DNA from 4 places in the Brevibacillus sp. HB2.2 genome. Region 1 is predicted to be linked to each of the others. Evidence: riboswitches for the same ligand, from Rfam matches in the RefSeq annotation. Region 1 holds a riboswitch; each other region holds the start of a gene.
What was found. Region 1 has a riboswitch for cyclic di-AMP ahead of HP401_RS30545 (CAP domain-containing protein). Riboswitches for the same ligand answer to the same signal wherever they lie in the genome.
Positions count from the first base shown of each region.

Region 2: another riboswitch for cyclic di-AMP. It lies ahead of HP401_RS16815 (C40 family peptidase); the one in region 1 lies ahead of HP401_RS30545 (CAP domain-containing protein).
Region 3: another riboswitch for cyclic di-AMP. It lies ahead of HP401_RS30855 (quaternary amine ABC transporter ATP-binding protein); the one in region 1 lies ahead of HP401_RS30545 (CAP domain-containing protein).
Region 4: another riboswitch for cyclic di-AMP. It lies ahead of HP401_RS34780 (CAP domain-containing protein); the one in region 1 lies ahead of HP401_RS30545 (CAP domain-containing protein).

Region 1 is NZ_JABSUV010000025.1:67,107-74,391, forward strand. Features, by position in the region: gene HP401_RS30525 (aminotransferase class I/II-fold pyridoxal phosphate-dependent enzyme) at 1-527, opposite strand, end outside; gene def (peptide deformylase) at 706-1,233, shown strand; gene HP401_RS30535 (homoserine dehydrogenase) at 1,264-2,274, shown strand; gene HP401_RS30540 (hypothetical protein) at 2,375-2,527, shown strand; gene HP401_RS30545 (CAP domain-containing protein) at 2,592-3,392, opposite strand; cyclic di-AMP (ydaO/yuaA leader) riboswitch at 3,400-3,557, opposite strand; gene HP401_RS30550 (rhodanese-like domain-containing protein) at 3,642-3,986, opposite strand; gene HP401_RS30555 (cold-shock protein) at 4,416-4,619, shown strand; gene HP401_RS30560 (hypothetical protein) at 4,790-5,236, opposite strand; gene HP401_RS30565 (2-phosphosulfolactate phosphatase) at 5,351-6,091, shown strand; gene HP401_RS30570 (catalase) at 6,172-7,285, shown strand, end outside.
Region 2 is NZ_JABSUV010000021.1:92,664-99,948, forward strand. Features, by position in the region: gene HP401_RS16795 (biotin transporter BioY) at 1-450, shown strand, start outside; gene HP401_RS16800 (cytochrome P450) at 561-1,901, shown strand; gene HP401_RS16805 (sensor histidine kinase) at 2,092-3,477, opposite strand; gene HP401_RS16810 (response regulator transcription factor) at 3,478-4,197, opposite strand; gene HP401_RS16815 (C40 family peptidase) at 4,412-4,933, opposite strand; cyclic di-AMP (ydaO/yuaA leader) riboswitch at 4,938-5,077, opposite strand; gene HP401_RS16820 (LiaF transmembrane domain-containing protein) at 5,397-5,801, shown strand; gene HP401_RS16825 (PspA/IM30 family protein) at 5,866-6,561, shown strand; gene HP401_RS16830 (class I SAM-dependent methyltransferase) at 6,656-7,234, shown strand; gene liaF (cell wall-active antibiotics response protein LiaF) at 7,249-7,285, shown strand, end outside.
Region 3 is NZ_JABSUV010000027.1:21,304-28,588, reverse strand. Features, by position in the region: gene HP401_RS30860 (ABC transporter permease) at 1-816, opposite strand, end outside; gene HP401_RS30855 (quaternary amine ABC transporter ATP-binding protein) at 800-2,026, opposite strand; cyclic di-AMP (ydaO/yuaA leader) riboswitch at 2,421-2,567, opposite strand; gene HP401_RS30850 (cation transporter) at 3,293-3,493, opposite strand; gene HP401_RS30845 (heavy metal translocating P-type ATPase) at 3,558-5,978, opposite strand; gene HP401_RS30840 (VanZ family protein) at 6,197-7,108, shown strand; gene HP401_RS30835 (pseudouridine-5'-phosphate glycosidase) at 7,185-7,285, opposite strand, start outside.
Region 4 is NZ_JABSUV010000052.1:21,499-28,783, reverse strand. Features, by position in the region: gene HP401_RS34790 (iron-containing alcohol dehydrogenase) at 1-1,177, shown strand, start outside; gene HP401_RS34785 (aminopeptidase) at 1,273-2,388, shown strand; cyclic di-AMP (ydaO/yuaA leader) riboswitch at 2,595-2,752, shown strand; gene HP401_RS34780 (CAP domain-containing protein) at 2,760-3,347, shown strand; gene HP401_RS34775 (hypothetical protein) at 3,415-4,032, opposite strand; gene HP401_RS34770 (sensor histidine kinase) at 4,157-5,248, opposite strand; gene vanT (serine racemase VanT catalytic subunit) at 5,291-6,805, opposite strand; gene HP401_RS34760 (M15 family metallopeptidase) at 6,792-7,285, opposite strand, start outside.

The DNA of each region.
Region 1 (7,285 bases):
TTAAATTTCATCTCGTCGTTATATAATGGGTAATAGACCATTTCCGCACCACGGCGGATCGAAAAAGTAAGCTCGTAGTTTTCCCAGTTTTTGTCCGGGATGATGACACTGTCGCCGCTGTCAGCGAACAGGTCCGACACGATGCTCAGGCCATGCGTCAAAGCGTTTGTAACGATAGGATTACTGAACGTATGATTAGCCAGTGAAGGCTGTTCCTCGATCATTTTTTTACGCCATGCTGCACGCAGCTCAGGCTTTCCAGCTGGGGGCGCATACTCGTAAATGTCTTTTGGCTGGTAAGCTGACAGGTTATCTTGGATGACCTTAAGGTGCATCGGTTGACCGTTTTCCAGTGCAATCCCGATGGTTGCGTTGTACTTTTTCGCTTTTGCTTTCGCTTCTGCCGATTGGCTGAGAATCCCCTCTTTTGGGAAATAGATCAGCTTGGCGATATCGGACAGCATTTCATACACGTGCGGGTTTTCTCGTTGGATGGTTTCGTTCAGCGTTGATGCCAATGAATGCATGGTAGCCTCCCTTTTCATATACAAACATCTATCTTTACCAATAAAGATAGCGTATCTACATGCATTTGTCACCCTTGCCTAAAGGGATATTTCAGATTTTGCGAGGTTCTTTTTGACAGCGAGGACCTGATTTGCTACCTTGAAATCGAAAACAGAGTAATGCGGGAGGGAGAATGAAATGGCTGAACGCATGATCGTTCGCCTGGGGGACCCTATCTTGCGTGAAACGTCAAAAAGAGTACAATCCATTACTCCGCAGGTTGAAAAGATATTGGATGATATGGCCCAAACCATTTACGCTGCGAAAGGTCGAGCAGGCTTGTCTGCGATCCAGATTGGTATCCCGAAGCGTTTGGTTGTCATGGATTGCGGCAGCGGCTTGATTGAACTAATCAATCCGGTGTTGATGGAAAAATCAGGTGAGCAGGTAGGGCAAGAAGCTTGTCTTTCGATACCAGGTGTTTTCGGAATCGTTCGTCGGGCGAATTATGTCAAAGTCCAGACGCTGAACCGCCAAGGAGAAACAAAGACAATCGAAGCCGAAGATTTCCTTGCTCGGTGTATTCAGCACGAGATGGACCATTTGGAAGGAATATTGTTTATTGATCATACGGAAGAGCTCTACTCGGCAAAAACAGGAAAGAAATTGAATCGCAAGGATTTACACCGGATACAAGATAAAAATAGAAAAAAATGGTGGAAATAAACGGAGCATAAATAGCAAGGAGATTGACTCATGAAACGTTGGAATATTATGGTGACAGGCTTCGGAACAGTAGGACAGCAGGTAGCCAGACTGGTGGAACAGCGACGGGAGCGGTACCGCGAGCTATATGAAGCGGATGTCAGACTCGTGGGAATCGTTCGTTCAACTTCCGGCCTCTATGATGAGAACGGAATCGATTCAGGGAAATGGGCAGACTATGCTCATACAAAACAAGCAGGGAACGCATCTTGGAACGCGTTGGAATTTATCAAATCAGTTCAAGCAGACGTACTCATCGAGGCAGGTCCATCTGAAAAAGAGGGGGGACCTGGTCTGACTTATATTCGGTATGCATTGGAGAATGCCATGCATGCGATCGCGATTTCAAAAGGTGCGCTTGTTGTTGATTATGCTGGTTTGGCCGCTCTTGCCAAAAAACATGGTACCGCGTTGAAAATTAGTGGGGCAACAGCAGCAGCTCTGCCGACGATCGATCTTTTGCAGTATAACTTGGCAGGCTGTGAAGTAAAACGAGTCGAAGGTATTTTTACGGGAACGACGAACTTCGTGCTCACAAAAATGATGGAAGAGGGGCTCACCTGTACAGCAGCAGTCGAGCTCGCTCAGAAGATGGGGATTGCCGAACCGGATCCCTCCTACGATATCGATGGTTGGGATACAGCTTCGAAGCTCACGATCCTGGCAAACGCTGCTTTTGGCGGGCAAGTAAATCTAACCGATATCGAACGCGCAAGTATTCGCGAAATAACCTCGTTACAAATCGAGACGTGGAAAAAGCATACGAAGATTCCCAAGCTGATCGGAACGATTCAAAAGGAAGCGAATGGTACGGTTTCTGTAGCAGTTGAGCTGTGTGCGGTGGATATTACCCATCCGTTTGCATCCGTATCAGGTACGACAAAAGCCATCCGGGTAGAAACAGATGTCATGGGGGATTTATTGGTCGTTGGAGGAAAATCAGATCCTGTTGCGGCAGCAGCGGCTGCTTTAAAAGACCTTGAACATATTATTAGCAGATAGGTTCATTTGCATGTGCTTCCAGTGTTCCTTAGGAATGAGTCGTTTAGAGCCGCGTGCATACTAGGGATGTACCACCAAAAACGGCGAGGGGGCCATACGGATGAAACAATCGTCTGATGTCAATGCCGAGCTGCAGCAAGTATCTGCTTACCCAACCAAGCAAGAAATGAATCAAAAGGACGTTGCTTTGCTAGATGAGCAGGAAAGCTGCTGTACCCCCAAAAAACAGGCTTCTGAAACACAGCCGGATTAATGTCTACACGAAAAAGCCGGGTCTCGATTAAGAGACACCGGCTTTTCGTTTCGTGCAAAGCGTGTTACCCGATAAATTCTTGTACCCAGTAGCCATTTGTGAAGCCTACACCAATTTTTGTGAAGTCAGGGTTCATAATGTTTTGGCGGTGGCCTTCACTGTTCATCCATTGTTGCATGACTTCTTGCGGACTCTGTTGACCCATGGCGATATTCTCACCTGCAGTCGAGTATTGAATGCCATACTGCTTCATCATGTCAAATGGGGAACCGTACGTTGGGCTGTTGTGGTCAAAATAGTTGTTAGCAGACATATCTTGTGCTTTAGCCAAAGCTACTTTGGACAGTGTTGCATCCATTTGAACAGGCTTGAGACCTGCTTTTGCACGTTCTTGGTTTACCAAATCCGCGACTTGTTTCGCAAAATCCCCCGTCTTAGCTTGATCCGCTTGATTTACTGGAGCGGCAGGCTCAGTGACATTATTGGTAGGTTGTGCTGGTGCTGTTTGTACTGGTTGTGCTGGTGTTTGTTGTACTGGCGCTTGTTGTACGGGTGCTTGTTGGAAAGATCCTGGTTGATACGGGCATGGTTGTTGTACAGGTGTAGCTTGTCCTTGCTTAACAGGTTGCATCAGCTGTACTGCTTGTGGCTGGCCAGGAACAAAGCCTTGCTTTTGGAAAAAGTTAAAGAACTGTTGAGCATTTGGTGCTTTTTGGAATTGTCCCATATTTTGACCCACATTGAATTGGAATTGTCCGTTCTTCAATGGGCAGTTAGATGCTGCGGAAGCAGAAGAAGCAAACCCTGTCAAAGCCAAGCCCAGACCAAGAGTCATCGCGATTGTAACAGAACCAAAACGTTTCATAAAACAAATCTCTCCTTTTTTTTGCCTACGAGGTTAGTTGTCGGATTCGGATTGAGGAAACAACCCTACGCCAGTTCGGCGATTCACCCCAATGTGGAATAGCTCATCCACAAAAAAGTCCCCCGCACTTCCTTTTCAAAGAGGAAGTCTCGGCTTATTTCGTTTGGCATGAACAACGATATCAGACAATCCCAATCGAAATAAAGGAGTAATATATGGCAAATAGCTTGAATCGTTGATAAATTAGGCTCATTTCGTTTCGTTTAATTGTTCCTTCCAGGCAGTTAAGCCGCCTTCCAATGCATTTGCATGGAAACCATGCTCACGAAGGAGAGCCGCAGCTTTTTGAGCTTTGTTACCTGTTGTACATAAGGTAACGATTTGCACATTTTGCGCGAGTTTTTCGGTTTCTTCATCAAGCGGCTTGTCCTGTTCTTTCATAAGAAGATAGGGGACGTTTTGCGTCGATGCGTTTTCGTGAACGAGGCTGCCGGAAACAAATTTCTCGGCGTCGCGTACGTCCAATAAAAGTACGGGCACTTTCTTTTCAAGCATTTCGGATAATTGAATGGTTGTCAAAATATGATTTTGCAATGTAATCCCTCCCAATCCTATTGTATCAGAGTCCCGCTTCGTCCAGAATAAGGGTGAACGGTTGCTTTTTTTGGACAACCATGGTAGAATGAGGTTGCTACTTGAAAAATTGATACCTAATCATTCATCGAGGTGTTTGTATGCTGATGGATAACATTTTTGAATCCCCGATTCACACTGGCGCGGTCATCGGAGCCGCAAGGATGGAAGAGAGGAAGGGCTTTCATTGTTTTAGGTTTTCAAAAGGTTTAGTTTTTTATTTTGCAGTTCCGTCCTATGACATTCGCATATTTGCTGAATAAGTAAAATTCACATATCATGAAGGCGTATCATCGCACATGATCTGGTATTTCTTCATGATATGTGAGCTTTATTTGCTTCGGTAAATATGACTAGCATATTCAAATTGAATTTTTGGAGGTTTTTTAGATGCAAACGAACGGAACAGTAAAATGGTTTAACGCAGAAAAAGGTTTCGGTTTCATTCAAGTAGAAGGCGGAGACGATGTATTCGTACACTTCAGCGCAATCCAAGGTGACGGTTTCAAAACTTTGGACGAAGGTCAAAAAGTTCAATTCAACATCGTTCAAGGCAACCGTGGCCCACAAGCTGAGAACGTAGTAAAACTGTAAGTCTCCTTTTCAAAGAAACTGTCCTTTCGAGGGCAGTTTCTTTTTTTGTCGTGGTCGTAGAAGCAAAAAGGCGTTGTGATCGTCCCAAGCGCCTTTTCCTGCATGCGAATGGATAAAAAAAGGAACTATGGCGTCCCACCATAATTCCTCATTTTCTTCCTGCAAGATAGTTAAATACAAGTTTCGATTTCGACAGTTTGGAATTGACTGTCAAGAACGGTAAGACCAACAACTTGACCGCCGCCGATAGTAGTACGGCCATAAGTGGTGAGAAGGACATTTCTGTTGTTTTCTGCTACGGTAAGGCGGACTTCATAGTGGAAAGAAGCGGGGATCAGCGCATTGAAAGCAGTTCGAGTATTCGCAGGGATAAATTGCGTGATGTCAAGCAAGGTGCTAACTGGATTCGTTTGCGTAACTGCGTTACCCCAGTTTAATACTTGCACACGTACTTCAACCGGTTCTGTGTTCAGATTTACCAGGTCGAGGTGAGCGGTGAGAGCACGGGCGAGGTTGTTTTGCAAAATACCGGTCGTTCTCACAGTATTTCTTCTTGGGCGTTTGTGATTTCTTTTTTCCGAATTACCTTGATCGTCGTCGTATTCGATTTCAGACATCCATGTTCACTCCATTCTTGTGTAATCTAGTGGGACAATAATACGATATTGCTTCTTGTCTTAATTCGTAACGGCGAACGTAAGGGGACGAGTACCTATTTTTGATAGAGGATGGTGGAGGGTTTGGGAGATAGAACTGTATGCAAACAACTTGACTATACAGCTCGATTTGATTGGGGATACGAAGGGGTAGAACAGGTCGGGGCAGCATCGGATATGATCGTCATTATCGATGTGCTCTCCTTCAGCACGTGTGTCGATATCGTAACGGGACGAAGAGGTATCGTCTATCCTTATCAGGTAAAGGATGAGTCAACCGTAGCATTCGCCAAACAAAAAGCAGCGTTGCTCGCTGGAAAACGCGGAGAACCAATCTCCCTTTCACCTGCCTGTTTGAAAGCGGTTCCAATGGGAAGTAAAATCGTATTACCCTCGCCAAACGGATCGACCTGTACCGTGTTGGCGAAGAAAACAGGTGCGAAGGTAATCGCTGCGTGCTTGCGAAACGCGCCATCTGTGGCCAGATACATACAGCAGCAGAATGGAACCGTAACCGTCATTGCTTGCGGTGAACGGTGGGGAAATGGAGCATTGCGTCCTGCTATTGAAGATATGATTGCGGCAGGTGCGCTGCTTCATGAATTGGAGGGGCATCGATTGTCACCAGAGGCCGAAATAGCAGTGGCAGCCTTTCGATCGGCTCAAGATCATCTTCCTGCTTACTTGCAGAAATGTGCTTCTGGCCAAGAACTGATCAGCATGGGGTACCCGGAAGATGTCGAACTTGCAGCGCAGTGGAATCAGAGTGGCGCAGTTCCAGTACTTAACGATGATTTTGCGTACGAAGCGATTTAGTCTTTTCGCATAAAGAATCCCTCATTCGGTAACCATGGTTATGAACCACACATGAGAAAAACTGGACAGGGAGGATTCATATGGATGAAAAGAGCAAGTCCATCAACCAGGCAGAAGATAATATCCTGACGAATCGTCAAGGCCATCCGATCACAGACAACCAGAACTTGCGGACAGTTGGAAATCGCGGGCCAACCGTTCTGGAGAATTACGATTTTCTTGAAAAAATCACACATTTTGATCGGGAGAAAACACCTGAGCGTGTCGTGCATAGTCGAGGCGCAGGAGCACATGGCTATTTCGAAGCGTATGGAACCGTAGGTGGTGAGTCGATTTCTACGTACACGAGAGCAAAGCTGTTTTCGGAGCGTGGGAAAAAAACGCCTGTGTTTGTGCGGTTTTCTACGGTTAATCATGGGACACATTCGCCCGAAACATTGCGAGATCCACGTGGGTTCGCGGTGAAGTTTTATACGGAGGACGGGAACTGGGATCTGGTAGGCAATAACCTCAAAGTTTTTTTCATTCGGGATGCCATGAAGTTTCCTGATCTTGTCCATGCGTTCAAGCCTGATCCTGTCACAAACATTCAAGACGTGGAACGGATCTTTGACTTCATCTCGAACACGCCTGAGGCCATGCATATGATTACGTTTTTGTTCTCCCCGTGGGGAATACCAGCGAACTATCGACAAATGCAAGGCTCTGGCGTAAACACGTACAAGTGGGTAAACCATGAAGGAAAAGCGGTCCTGGTCAAATACCATTGGCAGCCGTTAGCGCAAGGAATTAAGAATTTGACACAAAAACAGGCGGAAGAGATCCAAGGGAAAAACTTCAATCATGCCACGCAGGACTTGTATGAAGCGATTGAGCGAGGAGAATATCCGGAGTGGGAAATGTGCGTCCAGATCATGAGTGATGACGATCATCCAGAACTCGATTTTGATCCGCTCGATCCAACGAAAATATGGCCTGAAGATCAGTTTCCGTTTCTTCCGGTGGGCAAAATGGTATTGAACAAAAACCCGGATAACTATTTTGCTGAAGTCGAGCAAGTAGCATTTGGGACAGGTGTTTTAGTGGATGGACTTGATTTCTCTGATGACAAGCTACTGCAAGGAAGGACCTTTTCTTACTCCGATACGCAACGGTATCGGGTTGGCGCCAACTATTTGCAGCTTCCGGTCAACG
Region 2 (7,285 bases), on a different contig from region 1:
TTAGCGGTAGGGCTGACGGCGACCATTTTGGGAAAACGATACGGGACACTTGCTTTGGTTATTTATGTTTTGCTCGGTGCAGTCGGATTGCCTGTATTCAGCGAGGCAAAAGGCGGATTGCAAATATTGGTCGGAAAATCCGGCGGGTACATATTTGGGTTTATTGCAACCGCTTATGTGACTGGGCTCTACTTGGAGAAAACAAGATTCACCTTGAAAAACGCCATCATCGCCAATATCATTGGTATGTTTGTCGCACTCGCTTTTGGTGCTGTACAGCTCAAATACGTCATGGACATTCCATGGGATAAAGCTGTCGCTTTTGGTGTAACGCCTTTCCTCATTGTAGGGGTTGTCAAAGCTGTTCTGGCTTCTCTGATTGGCATCAAGGTACGCGAGCGACTGATTGCTTCTCGCCTGTTGCGTACAGATCAGCCTGTTACACGATAAACAAAATGATTTCGTCAGCCACCCGAAGTTCGGGTGGTTTTTTTTCGCATAATCTCCTAAACGTGCCGGATACTATCGGTAGGATTTTGCATGTAAAAAGGAGGAGACGCATGAATATCACGACCACTGGCCCAAAAGGTCTTCCAATCTCAGGGAACTTGATGGCATTTCGCCGATCGCCGCTTCAGTTCATCCGCGACGCGGCAGAAGAGCATGGAGAAGTCGTTCATTTTCGCTTCGGTCCTTCCCGCCATATTTATCTGTTAACGAATCCAGATCACATCAAAGAGGTTTTGGTCAGCAAACAGGCGCATTTTCGAAAAGGGAAAGGACTACAGGTTGCCCGAGCTGTTGTAGGAGATGGAATTCTTACCAGTGAAGGAAAAAAGCATTTGCGACAACGGCGACTTATGCAGCCAGCTTTTCATCGAGATCGCATCGCCACCTACGGAGACGTGATGGTCCGGCAAGCAGTTGATCTCATGTCGGATTGGAAAACCGGGGAGCTGCGCGATATTCACTCGGACATGATGAAAGTAACCCTTGCGATCATTACGGAGACGATGTTTGGCAAAACCGTCAAGGAAGGCGCCGATCAGATTGGACATGCCATCGATGTCGGTTTGAAATATGTGGCAAACAAAGGCTCCTCGTTTATCGACATTCCGTTGTCCGTACCTACTAAAAGCAATCGGGAGTTCCTAGAGTCGAGTGAGCTGCTGGACAAAACGATCTACTCCTTGATCGAAGCGCGGCGTAATAGCCAAGGAGAAGAGCACAAGGACTTGTTGGGAATGCTTTTGGCTGCGCGTGATGAGGATGATGGGGAGGGAATGACAGACGAGCAGGTGCGTGACGAGGTCATGACCATTTTTGTAGCTGGCCATGAGACGACTGCGAATACCATGTCGTGGATTTTCTATTTGCTGGCTACTCATCCCGAGGTGGAGAAAAAGCTACATGACGAGCTGTCGACGGTGCTGTGTGATAAGCTGCCGACAGTCGAAGATCTTCCGCAGCTGAAGTATACGAATCTCATAGTACAGGAAACGCTGAGGCTCTATCCTGCGGCTTGGACGATTAACCGGGAAGTGGTAGATGAGGTTGAGATCGGCGGTCACACGTACAAGCCTGGGGAAACACTGATGATGAGCCAATATGTCATGCACCGTGACCCACGCTATTATGAGCAGGCTGAAGAATTCATTCCAGAGCGTTTTGACAGCGACCTCTTAAAAAGAAATCCGGCCTATGCTTATTTCCCGTTTGGCGGCGGGCCGCGTGTTTGTATTGGGAATAACTTTGCTTTGATGGAGGCAGCTTTGCTACTGGCGACGATTGCACAGCGATATCGACTACGACTGGCTGAACCGAACCAGACAGTGGAGCCCGAGCCGTTGGTCACCTTGCGTCCCAAGAACGGACTGCCGATGCGTTTGGAGAAGAGATAGAAAAAAATGGAAGTTAGGGGCAAAAAAAGAGGCATCTTATCACTACGGTTTCGCCGATTGTGTCAGATACCGAACTGGGGGTTATTTATCACTGAAAGCAACATGCTTACAAAAATGATTTTACAAGTAAAATATAAAGAAATAATTAACTGAGAATAAATCTATATAAAGTAAGGGTAGCTTGAGAAAGCTACCCGTGGAAGAAGGGGATGGTGAAGGAGAAACTGCTTCCCATTCCCAATTCACTGTTTACCATCAGATCTCCGCCGTGAAGCCGGACGATGCTCTTACAAATCGTTAAGCCTAAGCCTGTACCTCCACTGTTGCGATTTCGTGATTTTTCCGCCCGATAAAACTTGGTGAAAATCTTCGTCAAGTCTTCAGCGGCGATTCCTTCTCCTTTGTCGATTACAGTAAAAAGGACATGTCCTTCTCGCTGATCACAAGTAAGGTAAATGGAGCCATCCGGTTTGTTGTAGTGAATGGCGTTGTTCAACAAATTTTCCATGACACGGCGCAGCTTAGTCTCATCCGCTTCGATGTGTAGTTCATTGGAGATTCGCAGCTTCCATTGAAACGTGAGGCCTGCCTCTTTGATTCTTGGCAAATAGTCCTCAATGATTCCTCGCAAGAAGCTTTTGACATGAATGCGGTTAATACTGAGTCGAACTTCGGAGCTTTGCGTGGTGAAGTCCTGCAGCTCATCCAGCAGCTTTTCCAAGTCCGTCGTTTTTAGCTCGATCTTGCCCATCTGTTTCTGTATTTTGGTCATATCCGTCACGCGACCAGAGCCGATGTATGAGGCATACCCTTTGATCGTGGTGAGAGGTGTACGGAAGTCGTGGGCGATCGAAGCAATCATTTCAGCCTGTCTTTCTTCCGCTAAGCGAAGCTCATCCACCATTTCCCCGAAATATCGAAAGAGTTGCCCAAATTCATCATGCGATCGATACGTAAATGTGACCAGCCGCTTCCCTTCCTGGATTTCTTGGGTGACGCGCGATAATTCGTTAACCGGCCGTAGTATCCAGCGAACGAACAAAGCGAGCAGAACCAATCCTACCAGACTAATGCTTCCGTAAATAAACCAAAGCATCATGGAAACCCCTGTCGTAGCCATCATGTCGTAATCATCCGTGTAGAAATAAACAACAATCTCCCCTGTACGCGGTGGCTCCTGCTGAAAATGGTACTCAGCCACCACTTTGAGGTCATTTTGCTTAGCAGAATCGCCACGGCTTGATGAGGAGGGGGAAGGCATTTTTAAATTATAGGCGCTTGATGTTTTGCTGTAGATAGTGTTTCCATTGGCATCCTTCACGAGCATGCGGTACATCACGTCGTCTGGCAACTGCTTCTCAAGCTCCATGCGTTCGATTGGGTCCTTGAAATTACTGACGAGAAGCAGTTGATTGAGCATGACCTTCTCTGCGGCTTCCTTCTCAGCCTGGTACTGATTATGCCGGTCATTTTTGAGTTGAGCGACAATAATGTCTTGAAAAACAAATTTAAACAACAAAATGTTGAGTGTGAGCAAGGCAATGAAGGAGAGAAAAATTTTATTGCGCAAGCTCATTTAAAGCTTCTCCCCGATAAAAACGTAGCCTGTCCCCCATTGTGTTTTAATGAATTGACGTTCTGTTTCCAGCTTCTCACGGAGGTTTTTAATATGGACCGTCACTGTATTGAGCGAGCCATAACCATATCCCCAAACACGGTCATAAATTTGCTCTCTTGTAAAGACGATGCCCGCATTTTCTGCGAGGAAGGTGAGTAGTTGGAATTCCTTGGTAGAGAGCTCGATCTTTTGGTTACATACGTATACGGAATACGTTTCTTTATGAATTTCCAAGTCCTTGAATTTCAAAACCGTAATTGGAGAAGAGGCTGTTTCCTTCTCAGGCTGCTCTTCGGTATGCTTGCGAATGCGCTCATAGCGACGAAGGTGGGCACGAATGCGAGCGAGTAGCTCTTCTGTATCAAAAGGCTTCGTGATGTAATCGTCTGCGCCGATTTCGAAGCCGACTACCTTATCTACCGCTTTTCCTTTTGCACTGAGAAACAGTATAGGTAAATCCCACTCACGGCGAATTTGAGAGCAGAGCTCGTAGCCACTCATGTTGGGCATCATAATATCCAAAAGGATCAGGTTGGGACGCTCACCTTGGCTGAGCAACGAGAGTGCATCTTCTCCGCTTTCAGCAGAGGAAACGCTGAAGCCCTCGTTCTCCAAAATGTCTTCTAGCAGTTCAATAATCTCCAGATTGTCATCGACAATTAAAATGTGATCTTTCACCGGAACAACCCCCAGTTACTTCTATTAATAAGGAATACCATTCAAAGAATGGGTCTTGTCTATCATAACATGCTTTGCCCCTATCAGGGGAAGAAACCCCGTAAGTTATTAAGTTGTTCTAATATGTGAGGGTACCTCTTTAGACCAGGTACTAAATTTCGTCAGAAAAAGCCAGAGACGTAGTGTCCCTGGCTTTTATTATTTTGCCGAATGACTATTTTTTAGCTGGTTTTTCCGGCAACGATGCAGCTTGCACCGCTTTTTCCTTATTCGGAGTTTCTGCTTTCGCTAGAACAGGAGCACTGAGACGCTTGGCGCCTACATAACGCTTGCTCCAGTAGTATGGATCGTTCAACTTGGTGTTGACGACTCCACGACCAGATTCCGAGTGCACGAATGTGCCGTCTCCGATGTAGATACCCACGTGAGAAATGCTGCGACCGTTCGTATTGAAGAATACGAGATCGCCTGGTTGCAAATCTTTTCTGTCTACCTCTGTACCTAACTCGTACTGGGAAGCAGAATTGTGAGGCAGGTCTACACCTAACGCATCAAATACGTAGCGCGTGAAACCGGAGCAGTCAAAGCCCTTTTTGGACGAGCCGGAAGATTTGTAAGGGGTACCGTACAAGTCACTGACAACTTCATGGAGAGTATTCTCCTCAGCAGCCTGTGCAGCGCCTGCCCCCATAGTAAGTAATCCAGCCATAAATAAAGATAAAACCATCTTGCGCAAAAGAAACTGCTCCCTTCGTGAGCCTACGAGGTTAGCTGAAGGGTTCGGTCGAAAGGACGCCCTAGGCTGCTAGGAGTAGCAACCATTCACCCCAAAAACGTGGTTCCCCCGTTTCCGCTAAGCGGAATTCGGCTATTTTTCGATGTTTTTTTACACGCACTCTTACGAAGATTCTACGCCAATCCTTTTTTTCCTTCTTTTTATCTGTTCATTCACATATTCGTCACAAAGATAGCGTCAAATGCTGTAACGTTTTCGTTCGACAGTGCAAGCCGCCTTTCGACGTGGGCTTATTCCTGCCTTGCGGGAGAGCTCGTCCGATTAAGGCAGGAAAATGTCTCCGTCCAAGGACGGAGGGAAAAACCAACCGCACGCCCGTTATGGGAAGCCTATACCGAGGGCTACAATAAGGGCATAACGTTCCACAAGCACCACATGCAAAACGAATGGAGGTAAGCGAGTAATGAGCGAACGGTCTGGCAAAGTACTACTCGGGCTGGTTCTGCTGCTAGTCGGTGGGTTGGTTCTTCTCGATCTGGTTGGTATCGATATCGGAGACTTGCTCGGGTTTATCATTCCCGGCGTGATCATGATATACGGTGCCAAAAAGATCATGGGACAAACCGGTTCACGATTTTGGGGAATCCTGGTCTTCCTATTCGGGTTCCTGATGTTGATTGGCAAGCTTGACCTACTGTTTCACGCGCTTCTGGCCATTGGGGTGATTTATCTGGGATATCGCTTACTGCGTCCCAGCCAAGAACCTAAACAAGCGCCACCTGCTTGGGAGCGTGAATGGGCCCAAAAAGTATTAAAGGAAGATACGCTGGACACTTGGGAGAGAGATGTAAGAAGACGCCCACAGTAACGCCAATGTCGCAAGAGTCTTTTGGATGAACAATATGATGTGATATGATGAGGAGGAAAAAATAATGAGTATCTTTAAACGTTTGCGTGACCTGACAGTAGCTTCGGTAAATGATGCATTGGATTCGATGGAAGATCCGGTAGTAATGCTGAATCAATATATGCGTGACATGGAAGTAGAAATCGGACAAGTTGAAGTAGCGGTTGCCCGTCAGGTTGCACTGGAAAAGAAATTCCGCCAGCAATTGGACGAAGCCAATGCTTTGATCGAAAAACGTGATCGCCAAGTCAAGCTCGCCTTGACTGAAGGAGAAGACGAGTTGGCTCGTCGAGCACTCGCTGACAAGAAGCAGTACGAAGGCCGTGCAGCGGAATATGAAACTCTCTACCTGTCAGCATCCGAGTCAGCTACGCAAATGCGCGAGAAGCTGGCTGAGCTGAAGGAAGAGTTCTATAAAATGCGTGCGAAAAAGTTCACACTGATGGCACGTGCACAAGTAGCTCGTACACAAAAGCAAGTCAATCAAGCAGTTGTCGGTATCGGCAATCAGTCCGCAGGCCGTGGCTTCGCTCGCATGGAAGAGAAAGTCATGCGCATGGAAGCAGAAGCGCAAATGAGCGGGCAATGGCGCCAAACGAACCGCGCTTGGGAGAACGCTCTGTCTGAACTGGAAAAGGATGATCTCGATGCAGAACTTGCCAGCATCAAAGCATCCATTAAGGAAGTAAAAACACCGGTAGCCAAACCAGTACAATCCTAATTCAACAGGAACTGGGGGACAAGGTGTAGAATAGATTGTGTCAATTCGGCAGCCTGTGTACATCAGGCTGCTTTTCCCCTAGGAGGTACGATTCTTGCAGGACTTCTTGGTCTTTTTGCGGCGGTTTATCGCTGAGCCTGGACGCGTCGGTAGTATCATCCCCAGCTCTCGTTTTTTATGTGAGCAAATGTTGAAAAGCGTCGATTGGGCTTCAACCGATGTGATCCTGGAGCTGGGACCTGGTACAGGGGCATTTACCCAAACGATCTATCAGCGCTTGCATCCCGGCACACAGTACGTGCTCGTGGAACGAGATTCCCAATTTCGCTCTATGCTTCAATCACGTTTTCCCGATCTTGCTATCAGGGAGGAAGCGACTAAACTTAGGTCTTACTTGGAGGAGCAGGACCTTGCAGGTGCAGATGTCATTATCTCAGGTCTGCCATTCGCCAATTTTCCACAAGAGCTGCGGGCAGCAATTCTGGACGAAGTTCAATCTGTACTGAAGCCAGGGGGCCTATTTATTACATTCCAATATTCGCTACAACTCCAAGCTGAGTTGCAGGATCGTTTTCCCTGGGTCAAGATCGACTTTACCCTGTTGAACATTCCGCCTGCATTCATCTATACATGTCGTAATGGACAAAGTGAAAACGATCAGCGTGGGGCGTGAGAGAGGAGACTTTTGTGAAACTGTCCCGTTTACACAAAATGTTGGCTGGTG
Region 3 (7,285 bases), on a different contig from region 1:
TGCATGTTGGGTAAGCCGATCCAAGACGATAGCGATGATCACGATGGATAGCCCCGCCTCGAATCCTCTTCCTATATCCACTTGCGATACGGCACGATACACATCTGCACCCAAGCCTTTCGCCCCGATCATAGCCGCTATGACCACCATCGACAGGGCGAGCATGATGCACTGATTGACGCCCGCCAAGATCGTCGATTTCGCATACGGCAGCTGCACTTTCACGAGCTTTTGCCACCCAGTTGCGCCAAAGGCGTCCGCCGCTTCCTCCATTTCTGCTGGGACCTGGCGTATGCCTAAGTTCGTGAGACGCACGATTGGCGGCAAAGCAAAAATAACGGAGGCAATGACTCCCGGCACCTCGCCCAAGCCGAAGAAAAAGATCGCGGGAATTAAATATACGAACGCTGGCATCGTCTGCATCAAATCCAGTACTGGCGTAACTAGATTGCGAAACGTATCGTGTCTCGCGCAAAGAATGCCCACCGGAATCCCGATAGCGATCGAAATCATGGTAGCAGTGAGGACGAGTCCCAATGTCTCCATCGTTTCATCCCAGTACCCCAAGTTGTGGATGAGAGAAAGTCCAACAACCGTAAAGACCATGGACGCTCTCCCTGCAAAAACCCACGCAGCGGCCCCCAGCAGCAAGATGAGAATCAGCGAAGGTATCTCTGCCAAAACCGTAGAACAGTAAGTCACCATCGTGGAAATGACGATAGCCACCGGATCAAACAATACCCCTTTGTACTGGCCCAGCACCTCCACGAACCCTTCCATCCAACCGCCAATCGGTAGCTTAGGCACGACGTCCATCACTCATCACCTCTGCTCTCTGATGCTCTTGTACATTGACTTTGCCTACCAGCCCGCCTAGCACCGCTCCTTTTACGATGACACCCAACAAACGCTGCTGCTCGCCCACTACCGCAATCGGGACATGCAGGTCTGCCATCATCGGGAACAAGCTGTGCAGACGTGCGTCAGGCGAAACGGTAGGGAGGTCGGTTTTCATGATTGCCTCCAGCGAATCTCCCGTACTGATCGCGAGTGATACGTCATACGCCGTAATCAATCCGAGCAGTGTGCGCTTTTTGTCCACGACGTACAGGCTGGACACGCCGTTATCCATCATCAGTTGCAGCGCCACTCGCGCCCCTTTGTCAGGGGTGATTGCTTCTGCCCGTTTCATCACATTTTCAGCAACGAGCACCCTGGACAGGTCGGCATCCTCCACGAACTTCCGTACAAATTCATCCGCGGGATCTGCCAGGATTTCTTCTGGGCGGCCGATTTGAATGATCTGCCCGTCTTTCATAAAGGCAATTCGGTCGCCCAGTCGCAACGCCTCATGCAAGTCATGCGTAATGAACAGGATCGTCTTTTTCATCGTCATCTGAAGCTCCAGCAGTTCATCCTGCATATCTTTTCGAATGAGCGGGTCCAGTGCACTGAACGCTTCGTCCATCAAGAGAATATCTGGATTATTAGCCAATGCCCGCGCCAATCCGACTCGTTGACGCATCCCTCCGCTCAATTGATTTGGGTACGCATTTTCCCACTCCGTCAATCCAACGAGCGCGAGCGCTTCCCGTGCTTTTTCTTGTCGGAGCCCTGGTGGTACTTGCTGAATCTCCAAACCAAACTCCACGTTTTCCCGTACCGTCCGCTGTGGAAACAGGGCGAAGTTTTGGAAAACCATCCCGAGCTTCTTCCTCCGCACCTCGCGCAAAGCTGTCGCCTTCATGGCCACGATCTCTTCCCCATCGATCTCGATGCTTCCGCTCGTTGGGTCAATCAGTCGATTACACAGTCGGATTAAGGTTGATTTGCCGCTGCCGGATAGGCCCATGATGACGAAGATTTCGCCTTCCTCGACTTCAAAGCTGACCTGATTGACACCGATGGACTGGCTGGTTTGCTTGTAAATTTGTTCTTTTGTACGTCCTTCCGCCAGCAGCTTCAAGGCCAGCTCGGGCTGCTTGCCGAACACTTTTGTAAGTTGATGGACTTTCATTTTGGACATGATATCCCTCATCCTTCGTTTTTTCGTAAATGGAAAAAGCCCGCGAAGCTTCCACACTCCAGCAAACCCAAGCAGGCACGCTTGATTTTTACTCGTGTAGAAAATCCGCAGGCTTACGGAATACCTGGCGTCCATTGTCAGGACTCCCTGTACTCTGTCTTCCTGATTTCGATTGTCAGCGGTTTATGTCGTACCGACTGCCTCCCAGCGATCCACACCATTTCCTTCACGACTGTATCGCGTAAGCTGCTCGTCGATATTTTCATAAAAAAATAGACCGATCCATCCTTTTTCTCCAGAACAAAGGTCCCAAAGAAAAAGCCTGTATCGGCCTATCACACGCCCGCAAGGAATCCCCTTGTTGCGCATAAAATGCCTAGACTTTATCCATCCATGACCTTCCCTGCTTTGGCCGACGAGGTTAGCTGACGGGTAGGATGGCAGAGAAGACATTTCCTCATCCCTCCTGATCACTCAGGATTAACCCCAAAAGATTGGTTCCCCCGCTTCCGAGAATATCGGAACTAGGCCGTATGTGTTGTTTCTTATTGAAGCGTGATTGTGATTTGAATTATACGCTCGCTTCCAGTTATTGTGAACGTTCGTTTAGCATGGTTTTAACCGGATTACGGCTTTCTTTATGAGTCGGATTGGATTAGCTGTTCGTTGCTCATAAAATCAAGATGTTTGGTGCCGTTTACTCGCTGTTGTGGTGGGGAGGAAACAGGAGAAAACGCTCAGATTCTTGGAACCCCTGCGCGGGAGCATGGGGTGCCCGGCTCCGTGAAAAAAAGCGAAACCGCGTCCAAAGTAGTCTCATCAGGATGTGGCTCAGAGGTGGACGCTAAAGGCAGTTTCGCTTTTTTTCACTACGCCTCGGTAGGTGTGTCCAAAGATCTTCGCTTATTTCTCCTGTTTCCTCTACGAGCTGTTGAGGTTCTACGCTTTTTTAAAGACTTTTTGAATGATGCTTTCAAGATGTAAACAATAGCCGCTTGGGAAGAAGAACATTTCCAGTCCTAGCGCCTCTGGAGCCCACCCCAGCGGAGAAATGAATGGCGGGGGTTGTCGTCAGCTTCAACCTCTGAGATTACATCCTCGAAACTCTACTTTTGGAGCGCTCCTGACATTCATTTCGGAGCGAACAGTCTAACCCCTTGCGGGGCGTAGGTCGAAGCGTAGACTGGAAATGGGCTACTTTTACCTCAACACCAAAAAGCTCCCGCCTCAATGAATCAGGGGGGAGCTTTTTCAAAGGTCCGATGATTAAACGACGTCGTAGCCTTGGTCTTCAATTGCTTCTTTTACTGCATCGAGAGTCAAGTTGCTCTCGTTATAGGAAACCTCAACCTTTTTTTCAGCCAGGTTTACTTTGCCTTCTGCACCCAGATCTTTCAATGTATTCTCGATGCGCGCTACGCATTTGTTGCAAGACATGCCTTCTACGTTCAATGTGATATTTGTCATGATCAATCTCTCCTTGCATTTTATGTTGTATAGGTAAGGCGGACAAAGCCGCTTGTTACTGTTGTTACAGCTTCACTCGTTGCAGTCTCAGTGCGTTGAGTACGACGGATACGGAGCTGAAGGCCATTGCGGCACCGGCAAGCCATGGAGCGAGCAAGCCGATTGCGGCAATTGGGATGCCCAAGGTGTTATAGGCCAATGCCCAGAACAGGTTTTGCTTGATGTTGCGGATGGTGAGCTTACTCATCTCGATGGCGTCTGCGACACTAGTCAGTTCGCCGCGCATCAGGGTAATATCAGCTGCTTCCATCGCCACATCAGTACCTGTACCGATTGCCATACCGACGTCAGCGGTAGCGAGTGCAGGAGCATCGTTGATACCATCGCCGACCATCGCGACTTTTTTGCCTTGCTCTTGCAGTTTTTTCACTTCTGCGGCTTTGCCTTCAGGCAGGACTTCCGCGATGACGTGATCGATTCCTGCTTCACGGGCAATGGCCTCGGCGGTTTGACGGTTGTCACCGGTCATCATGATCACAGTCAATCCCATTGCTTTCATGCGCTGAACCGCTTGCTTGGAGGTTGGTTTGATCGTATCCGCTACAGCAATCAAGCCAGCGAGCTTGCCTTCGACGACTGCGAGCATCGCCGTTTTACCGGAGCGCTCCAGTGCCAGCATGGTATCAGACACTGCTTGGTACGAAATTTGATGTTTTTCCAGCAAACGGCGGGTACCGACGAGTACTTCTTTGCCGGAGACGGTGGCCTGAATACCGAAACCAGGAATGGCTTCAAAAGAACCTGTATCAGCCAAGGTAATTCCTTTATCCGCAATTCCGCGAACGATAGCTTGAGCCAATGGGTGCTCGGAGTTTTTCTCAGCGGCACCAACCAGAGAGAGCAATTCTTGTTCTTCGATACCAATGGCGATGACGTCTGTCAGTTCTGGCTCGCCTTTGGTTACAGTCCCTGTTTTATCGAGGACGATCGTATCCAAGTGGTGAGCCGTCTCCAGATGCTCCCCGCCTTTGAACAGGATACCCAGCTCAGCTGCGCGTCCAGAGCCCGCCATGATTGAGGTCGGTGTTGCCAAACCGAGGGCGCATGGGCAAGCGATTACGAGTACGGCAATTGCTTTTTCCAAAGCCTCACCGAAGTTGCCAGGTATAACGAAGAAGTACCAGATCAAGAAGGTAAGAATAGCAATCCCTACTACGATTGGGACAAAAATCCCGGAAATGCTGTCAGCTACACGCTGAATCGGTGCTTTTGTTCCTTGTGCTTCTTCCACTACTTTAATGATTTGCGCCAGAGCCGTTTCTTTTCCGACTTTGGTTGCCTGGACCTTCAAAAAGCCGTTTTTGTTCAAGGTGGCTCCGATGACGGTATCGCCTGCAGCTTTATCCACCGGAATACTTTCGCCAGTCAGCATGGACTCATCTACTGCGGACTGCCCTTCCATGACGATGCCATCGACAGGTACTTTGTCGCCTGGCTTCACGTGAACGACGTCGCCTAGTCTCACTTCTTCTACAGGAATGGTCATTTCGACGCCATCTCGTACTACTACTGCTGTTTTTGCTTGCAAGCCCATCAGCTTGCGGATCGCTTCCGAAGAACGTCCCTTTGCTTTCATCTCAAACAGTTTACCCAAAACGATCAACGTGATCAGTACCGCACTGGTCTCAAAGTACAGCTCCAGCATGTGTCCACCATGAGCACCGATGGAGTTGATCGCGACCCATAAACTATAGAAATATGCTGCCGAGGTACCGAGAGCAACCAACACATCCATGTTGGCACTCTTGTTGCGAAGGGCTTTGAAAGCTCCCACGTAAAACTGTGCTCCGATGATGAATTGTACCGGTGTTGCCAATGCGAGCTGTACCCACGGATTCATCAAGCTTTCAGGCAGCCAGATAAACGAAGTGAAGGAAAAATGGCTCACCATCGACCAGAGCAGTGGGAGCGACAGAATCGCGGAAATCCAGAACTTGCGAGTCTGCCGTTTGATTTCTTCCTGGCGACGGTCTACTTTTTCTTCTTCTTTTCCATCTTCCTTGCGAGTCGCCTGATACCCTAGCTTCTCTACCTTTTGAATAAGGTCCGTCACACTTACCTGTGAGGAATCGTACTCGACAGTGGCTGTTTCCATCGCCAGGTTCACATTTGCCTTCAAAACCCCAGCTGTTTTGTTCAAGCCTTTTTCGATCCGTGTGGAGCAAGCCGCACATGTCATTCCCGAGATGTTTAGCTCCACCTTGTCAGAGACGACGCCATAGCCGAGCGATTCAATTTTGGAGCGGATGTCGTCGATGTTCGTTTTCGTTGGATCGAACACCACTGTGGATTTTTCCAAAGCCAGATTGACGTTGGCGGTCTCCACTCCCTCCATTTTTCCCAAGCCCTTTTCGATGCGCAGTGCACAAGCTGCGCAAGTCATCCCTGAGATTGCGACTGTTGCCTCTGCTGTTTTGGCACTCATTATAATCCCTCCAAATACCCTTCTGGGGTATATTTTATCGTATCGTTTCCCTAACGTTGTTTCCTGATCACACCTTTACTATACAATACCCCCTTAGGGTATATCAAGTGCTTTTTTCAATTTTTTTCTAAATGGGCTTCAAGTGACTAACAGCCAATGACTTACGTATTCATTCAGAGTAAAATCATTCAGACACAAATGGCTTTAAGGAGATTGAAATGATGGAAACGAAATCACGGAAAATCATCTTAGTTGGGACCATATGCTATACGATATTCATTTTATTTTTTATGTTCTTTGCGTTTAACAGGCTCGACGGTGCAACTAGTGTAGATGGATACACCTTTATCCTTGCTCCAGAAGGAGTACCACTTACATTTCCAGAACTAACTTATTCATGGATTGTTGATTTCGGAAACGTTGCTGCTTTTATCCCTTTTGGAATATTATTTCCCCTGTTGTATCGTGTAAGATTTGGGAAGTTCATATCCTTGTTTGTCTTAGCGATTTTCGTTCTAGAAACAGTTCAGGCCCTAACCTATCTTGGTAGCTTTGATGTAAATGATGTGATATCCAATACAATAGGTGCAGCGATTGGTTATGTTGCCTATCGAGTTGGGTTTTCTTCAAACCTTTCTTATAAAAAGCTCATGGCTTCGGCTCTAACTATTGTTGTACTTGTATTTGGAGTCATGGTTGTCTCTGAAATCCTCCAAAAAAGAGAAGGCCCCGTTCAATCATTAACGGTTATGAAAGAAATGACAGGAACTACACCTATGACGGAGAATCTCCCGAGCTTCTCCGTAGCAGGTGAGCGAATAGAGCCGAAAATGAACGTGTATAGCAGTGAAGGGGAATCAACTAAAACGTACCACTATATTCTGGGGAACCAAAAAAATGTCTGGCTTTCTTTCTATTTCGGCATTCCTGACAATGGGGGCTCAAAGGGTGAAGCCAAAATCATCGTAGATGGACAAGAACTATCTCAGTTAAACGAACAATCCTATCAAGGGGCAGATGCTTTAAGGGAGATGCCTTTTAACGAGGTAAACGAAATTACCATTATCGTTTCCGGAAACGCTAAGCTGTGGGATGTTGGAATCCGTGGAATGCAGCATTGGTGGGAGTGAGTAAAATAAAAAAACGAGCCCTAGAAGCGATTCTAGCGGCTCGTTTTTCTTTCCCGATTTTGTTCTTGAATCTCTCTTATTTACCTTGATTCGCTTCTTTCTGATAAGCTACCGCGATTTTCGCAGCTACTTCAGCATTGTGTTTCACCAGCGCGATATTTGTTGCCAAGCTCTTGC
Region 4 (7,285 bases), on a different contig from region 1:
TCCTACCAAAATTTACTTTGGCATAGGCGAACTGGAACGTTTGGGCCAAGAAGCAAAATCATTAGGCCAAAAAGCATTGCTCGTTACAGGCGGCAATGCTGCCAAACGTACAGGACTTTTGGACCGCGCCAAGGCTCTGTTGCAGGAAGCTCAAGTGGCGTATCTTGTTTTTGACAAAATCGAACCGAATCCGCGTACGGCAACGGTTGATGCCGGAGCTGCGCTTGCGCGTGAGCATCAGTGTGACTTCATTCTGGCTATCGGTGGCGGCTCCGTAATGGATGCCTCCAAAGCGATTGCGGCAGCAGCCGTTTCCGGACGCCCGATTTACGATTACATGCGGGGAAATCCGAGCGGTTCTGGTCAATTACTGGTACCCGTTCAGGAAGCACTGCCGATCATGACCGTCCCGACAGTAGCCGCTACTGGTTCGGAAGCAAACCATATCAGCGTCCTGACTCATTGGGACACGCATGAAAAATCTTCGATCAACGGTCCAGCACTTTACCCGAAGATTGCCATTCTCGATCCGTCTGTCACCTTTACCGTTCCGGCTCGCGTCACAGCAGAGTCTTGCGCCGATATCTTTTCCCATCTGTTTGAAAACTATTTGATCAGCGCGGAAGGGACCCACGTTCAGGACGGGATTTCCGAAACACTCATTCGCCTCGTCGTCGAGCACTCCATCACAGCGATCCAGCAACCAGACAACGCAGAAGCACGATCCACCCTTTTATGGGCGAGCACATTGGGCATCAGTCCCTTCGCTGCTGGCGGTCGCGGTGCTGGCATGCCTTTGCACGGAATTGAACATCCGCTGAGCGGAATCTACGATATGGCTCACGGTCGTGGACTGGCGATCCTGTCCCTTCCGTATTTCGAACAGGTGATATTGCTAGATCGTCCCGAGAGACTAGCCCGTATGGGACGTCATTGTTTTGGCGTTACGGTGGAGAACGAGGACGAAGCAGCACAAGCAACGATTGATGCCGTTCGCCGTTGGTATGAGCGTATGGGGATCACAGAACGTCTGTCTGACTTCGGTGTGACCAAACAATCACTGGCCCAAATGGCTGAGGAAGCCGTTCGCATTGGCGGACGCGGAATCGGGTATCTGCCTAGCTCACGAAAATTGAATGAATCCGATGTAATCGCGATCTACGAGGCTTGCCTGTAATGGAAGCATCAAACACACTGGCGAGCCTACGCTCAGTTATGTAATAATACAAATTAATCATTAATCAAAATTATTTTACTACGGAGGTTACCACCATGGCAGATCCACGCATTAATGAACTGGCAAGCCGTCTCGTCCGTTACTCACTCCATTTGCAAAAAGGCGAAAAAGTTCTGATCGAAAATACAGGCCTGCAACCTGAACTCGTTCGTGCACTTGTGCGTGAATCATTTGCAGTTGGGGCTCTGCCTTTGGTCACCTTAAAAGACCAGGAAGTCATGCGTGCACTCTATCAAGGCACGAGCGAAGAACATATGGCTCTGATGGCAAAATACGAGTATGACCGGATGAAGGACATGGACGCTTACATCGCCATCCGCGCCTACGACAACATCAACGAGTATGCCGACGTACCGGACGACAAAATGGGCATTTACGCTCGTGTCCTGTATCAACCTGTACATACGAACGAGCGCGTTCCGAACAAACGCTGGGTTGTACTGCGCTACCCAAACAAGTCGATGGCACAGCTGTCCAAAATGAGTCTCGAGAGCTTTGAGGACTTCTACTTCTCCGTCTGCAATCTGGACTACGCGAAAATGTCCGCTGCCATGACTCCGTTGAAAGAGCTGATGGAGCGCACCGATCGTGTACGCATCGTCGGCCCAAAAACGGACCTGCGCTTCTCCATTAAAGGAATCAATGCCATCAAGTGTGACGGCAAACGCAATATCCCGGATGGCGAAGTATACACCGCTCCTGTACGTGATTCCGTGGAAGGAACGATTTTCTACAACGCGGCATCGATCTACAACGGCATTACCTTCAATGATGTTCAGTTCACTTTCAAAGAAGGCAAAATCGTGGAAGCGACCAGCTCCAATACTAAAGCATTGAACGACATCCTCGACACGGACGAGGGCGCACGTTATATCGGAGAATTCGCGATCGGCTTCAACCCGCACATCCTCCACCCGATGCTGGACATCCTGTTTGACGAAAAAATCGCGGGCAGCTTCCACTTCACGCCAGGGAATGCTTACACAGTAGCAGACAACGGAAACCGCTCCTCCGTTCACTGGGACTTGGTCCAAATCCAACGCCCTGAATACGGCGGCGGCGAAATCTGGTTTGACGATGTGCTTATTAGAAAAGATGGGCGCTTTGTGTTGCCAGAGCTGGAAGGCTTGAACCCGGAGAATTTGATTTAAACGAAATGAATGAAAAAATGGGTTAGGGAATGAGTTCCCTAGCCCATTTTCTATTGTTCAGAGAAAATAAAGTGTTAGTCTGGCCTGGTCTAGGATTGGTGAGTGTCCAACTCCACCCTCTCAATAAAACAAGAGATATTCCCATTAATCCTACCAAATTTTACGAGTTTCTTTCACCGGTGAATCTCTGTTATTCTAGGTCATGCCAGACAAAACAGCCGAAACTTCCTCTTGAATGGAAGTGCGGGGGAGCTTTTTTACTTGCAGATGAGAGATCTGCATGGGGTGAATCGCCAAAGTGCGTAGGGTTGTTTCCTCAATCCGAATCCGTCAACTAACCTCGTAGGCCAAAAAAAGGAGACGATGTGAATATGAAACGCCTTGGTACTGTTGCAATTGCTACATTAGGATTGGGATTTGTTCTCTCCGGCTTTTCTAACACAGCTTCTGCCGCTACCACATGTCCGCAATACGGATATCAACCATATATGCAACCTGTCCAACCGCAAATGCAAGCACCTTACGCAGCACCAGCGAATCAACAGCAGCCAGCTCAACAGCCAGTAAAACAAGCTAACCAACAAGTGGATGCTTCCTCTGTTGGGAAGCAAGTAACTGATTTGGTAAACCAAGAGCGTGCAAAAGCAGGTCTGAAGCCAGTGGAACTGGATGCTTCCCTGAACAAAGTTGCACAAGCAAAAGCGGCTGATATGTCCAACAACAACTACTTTGACCATACAAGCCCTACGTATGGCTCTCCATTTGACATGATGAAACAATTCGGAGTATCTTCTATGACCGCGGGTGAGAACATCGCCATGGGTCAACGCACCGCTGAGGAAGTCATGAACCAATGGATGAACAGTGAAGGACACCGTCAGAACATCATGAATCCTTCCTTCACCAAAATCGGTGTAGGCTTTGTGAATGGATACTGGGTACAAGAATTCATCGGATAATGAAATTGGATATAAATGCCGAGTCCTCTAGCGGGGACCCGGCTTTCTTGTTTTTTTTCAGATATTGTCAATTCTTTTCTTCATCCACCGATTCCGCACCTTCTCGAATTTTTTCTACAACTTCTTCAGATTTGAGTTGCCTGTGCGAAGGAAGTTCTAAAAAAGTAGAAGCACGTCGATCGAGCCACAAGCTTTCCTCACCTTCCCTATCAGTTGCAACGAAGATAAACCCACCTGCATAACTAAAGTACGTAATGTTTACATCTTCCCCGAGTGTATTTTTCATGTTCTCGTAAAGGTCAAACAATTCAGGGCCACTTTTTTCACCACCAGCCATGATTGGCTCTGTATCTGTTGCTAAAACTATACCTTTTACTTCATCCCCTTCCATAATGAAGGAAAGTTTTTCATCCGTTGAAGATAGTAGTCCTTGCATATTCGTATCGTTGTATTTACGTATTTTATCCGCTTCTGGTAAAACAGCTCCCTGAATTGAAAAATCCGAAAGGGTTACATTACTACTCAATTTGCTTAAGGATTCATTCCCTTGGTTACGTGCCTGTTCCATCTTTTTATATGCGTTTAGCGCTTCCTTATCCCCTTGGTTAATGGCCCCAGCCCAAGTAGCCAATGATATTCCAGCAACAATTACCGCACCTATCAATGTCCATGTGTATTTATTCATAACTCCCCCAAAGTTAATTCATTTCGTTATAGGAATATTCTACCAGGTTTTGTAATCTCTATGAATTATGCAATAAAAAAATGGAGACATTGAAGCGTCTCCATTTTTTATTTTTGCCATCATTTCATCCGTACGGCAGCCTGACCTCAAAACACGTACGAATCAAATCACTTTGGACAGAAATCGTTCCCCGATGCTTCTCGACGATATTTTTTGCAATAAACAAGCCGAGTCCTGTTCCTCCCCCTTGATGCGTTCGCGCTTTGTCGCCTGTAAAAAACATTTCAAAAATATGCGGCAGCGCCTCCTCAGGTATCTGGTCGCCGTAATTCATGATTTGCACAACCACTTCATCGCCCTCGCGATAAGCGTTCAAATCGACAAATTGACCATCGCCCCCGTAGCGTATCGCGTTGGTCAGAATGTTCTCAAATACGCGCGCCAAAAGCTCCCCATCTCCCACGATCACTAATTGGGCAGCAACCGTACACCGCGCGACGAGCTCATTTTTCTCAAAGGAAGGATACATCTCCTCATTTAACTGGACAAGCAATTCGCTCAAATCAATGACCTTTTGCTCGATGGTAACCATGCCGTAATTCATTCTCGTAATTTCGAATAGCTCATCAATCAGCTTTTCCAATCGATGCGACTTGGTAAAAGCAATTGTCACATAATGCCGCATCTGTTCTTGTGTCATCTGCTCATCTTGCAAAATGAGATCGAGATAACCCAGAACAGATGTCAGTGGTGTACGCAAATCATGCGCCAGATTCAAAACAAGCTGATCCTTGCTGCTTTCGGCGAAATCCCCTCTTTCTACCGCCTTTTGTAGCATTTCGCTTGCTAGATTGATGTCCTTGGCGATTTCTGCAAACTCATCATTGGATGGAATATGGACATGCCGCGTAAAGTCTCCACTCGCGAGATAATGAATGCCCGTAGAAATCTCCCGAAAGTAGCCAGCATACCGTTTGGTCAGGAGATAGAAAAACAAGATCGCAATGGGAGCAAAGACAATCAAAAAGAAATTGATATCCCCCATCTCCCTGATGAAATAGCGCACCTGGGTGAGTGGATCTTCGTACTTAACCCCCACCCGATAGTAAAACTGGAGCACTTTATAGAGCAGATAGGTTACGATACCGGCCAGAAGCATGCCAAACCCAAGAAGCCCAAGCATTTTGAAACGAAAGCTATGTCTCCCCTTCGCCATGGAAAAAATGAACCACTCCCTATACTCGTTTTCGTCCAAAGATCAATCATGATAGACTCTTTTAACCCGTTCTCCCAAACGGCTTACCAGCTCGTTCGTAATGGTTTTACACGATTGGGCCATTTCCTCGGCAGTGATCTCCTCCTCTTGATCTCTGCCAATAAAGGTCACAACCTCCCCTCTTTGCACCTCTTCCATATCTGAAATATCTACAATGAGCTGATCCATGCAGACAAAGCCAATAATCGGTCGCCTTTTTCCTCTAATCAAGCAGGTAGCCCCCACTTGTGACAGCATGCGCGGAACCCCATCTGCATATCCGATAGATACGATGGCAATCTTACTTTCCTTCTGCGCTATGTGGGCGCGTCCGTAGCCCACGGGTGCTCCTTTTTCCACCTGTTTCACCTGCACAACTCTTGCTTTTAGTGATAGCACAGGTCGTAGGTCGACGCTTGTTTTTACCTTGTCTCCCTGCTTGCTCAACATCCCGTAGAGAGCGATCCCCATCCGAGCATAATCGTATTGCAGCTCCCCGTAATTCAGCACGCCGTAACTGCTTTGGACGTGCAGCTTCTGTGGATTGATCCCCTTTTCTTTCAGCTGTTCGATCACTTTTTGGAAACGGTCGATTTGATTTTTCGTGTATGCAATATCCGAAGCTTCCAAACTGTCAGCCACACTCAAATGCGTAAAGGTACCGCATACCTGCAAATGCTTATATCGATACATAGCCGCTATTTTTTCCGTGTATTCCCAAGACTCCCCGAGTCTCCCCATCCCCGTGTCGATCTTGATATGAACAGGGATTTTCACGTTGTAGCCATTCAGTGTTTGGGCATATTCGTCATCTACTACGGTTTGTGTCAGTTTGAAACGGGCGATCTGGCGTATCCGACGCTCATCGGTATAGCCAAGCACCAGAATCTCCCCTTTTACGCCCTTCTTCCTTAGCTCGATTCCTTCATCGATTGTGGCAACGGCGAAGTGATCAATCCCGAGCTTGTTTAAGAACCTCGCAATTTGCCATCCGCCGTGGCCATATGCCTGCGCCTTAACGACTGCCATCATCGCACAATCCTTGGGGAGAACCTGCTGGATTTCCCTGACATTATGTTGGAGATGCGGGAGATGGATATCAGCCCATGCTCGCCCAGTTTGATCCGGTTTCCCACCTCGAAAGCGCTGGATCGCCTTCATCGCCATCACTGAAAGAACAAAAGACAGCACTGTGACCAGCGTAAAATACCCCTCATACACATTCACAGGAAGATAGAGAACGATCGAAAGCAAATATAGCTTTCCTACTTTCCATAAAAACTGCTTTAGCATAGACGCATTTCTGTTGCGATCTGAGCCAAGCTTTTGCATGAAGAAAAAGCCTGTGCACATAAAGAAAAACGGAACTGCCACCCTGGCTATTGTTTGTCTCAGTGTGAAGTCCGCCCATTCACTTATGGATAGCAGTGGAAAAGTATGGATGGCGATAACAAGAATCGCTGCAATGATTCCGAATCGATCCAGCCCGCCATACTGCTTTTCACTACCCACGTTCATTACGTGCCTCCTGATGAAATACCGTAATGATAAATCCATCCACGTTGTTGCCCGATATTTCGTAGCGCTCACCAGCCACAACCGGGATGTGCGTAACTGTATCGGTAGCTTTTACATAGTAGATTTCAATGCTCTCCTCATCTACTCGCAAATGCTCCTGATGGAATTCGTAGTTTTTCACATACTCGATATACTCTTCCAAACAAAGCTGAAGCTTTTCCATCAACACAGCATGCGGATAGCCCACATACCGAAAATGCCAAGGCTCATCCGAAATCCCTGTATGCTGTTCTTTGTCTTTGTCGTAGCGTTTGATAAACCCATATTGACTAGCGTGCTGTCGAAACATTCGGCATACGCCGTGATCGGGAAAAGAAGGGCAAATAAAATCGATTACTTCCTTTTTCTCCCCTACATCTATCGCAAGCCCTGTCTGATGCTCGCTTTCATTCGGACGCGCTACAAATTTACTGGTAAACA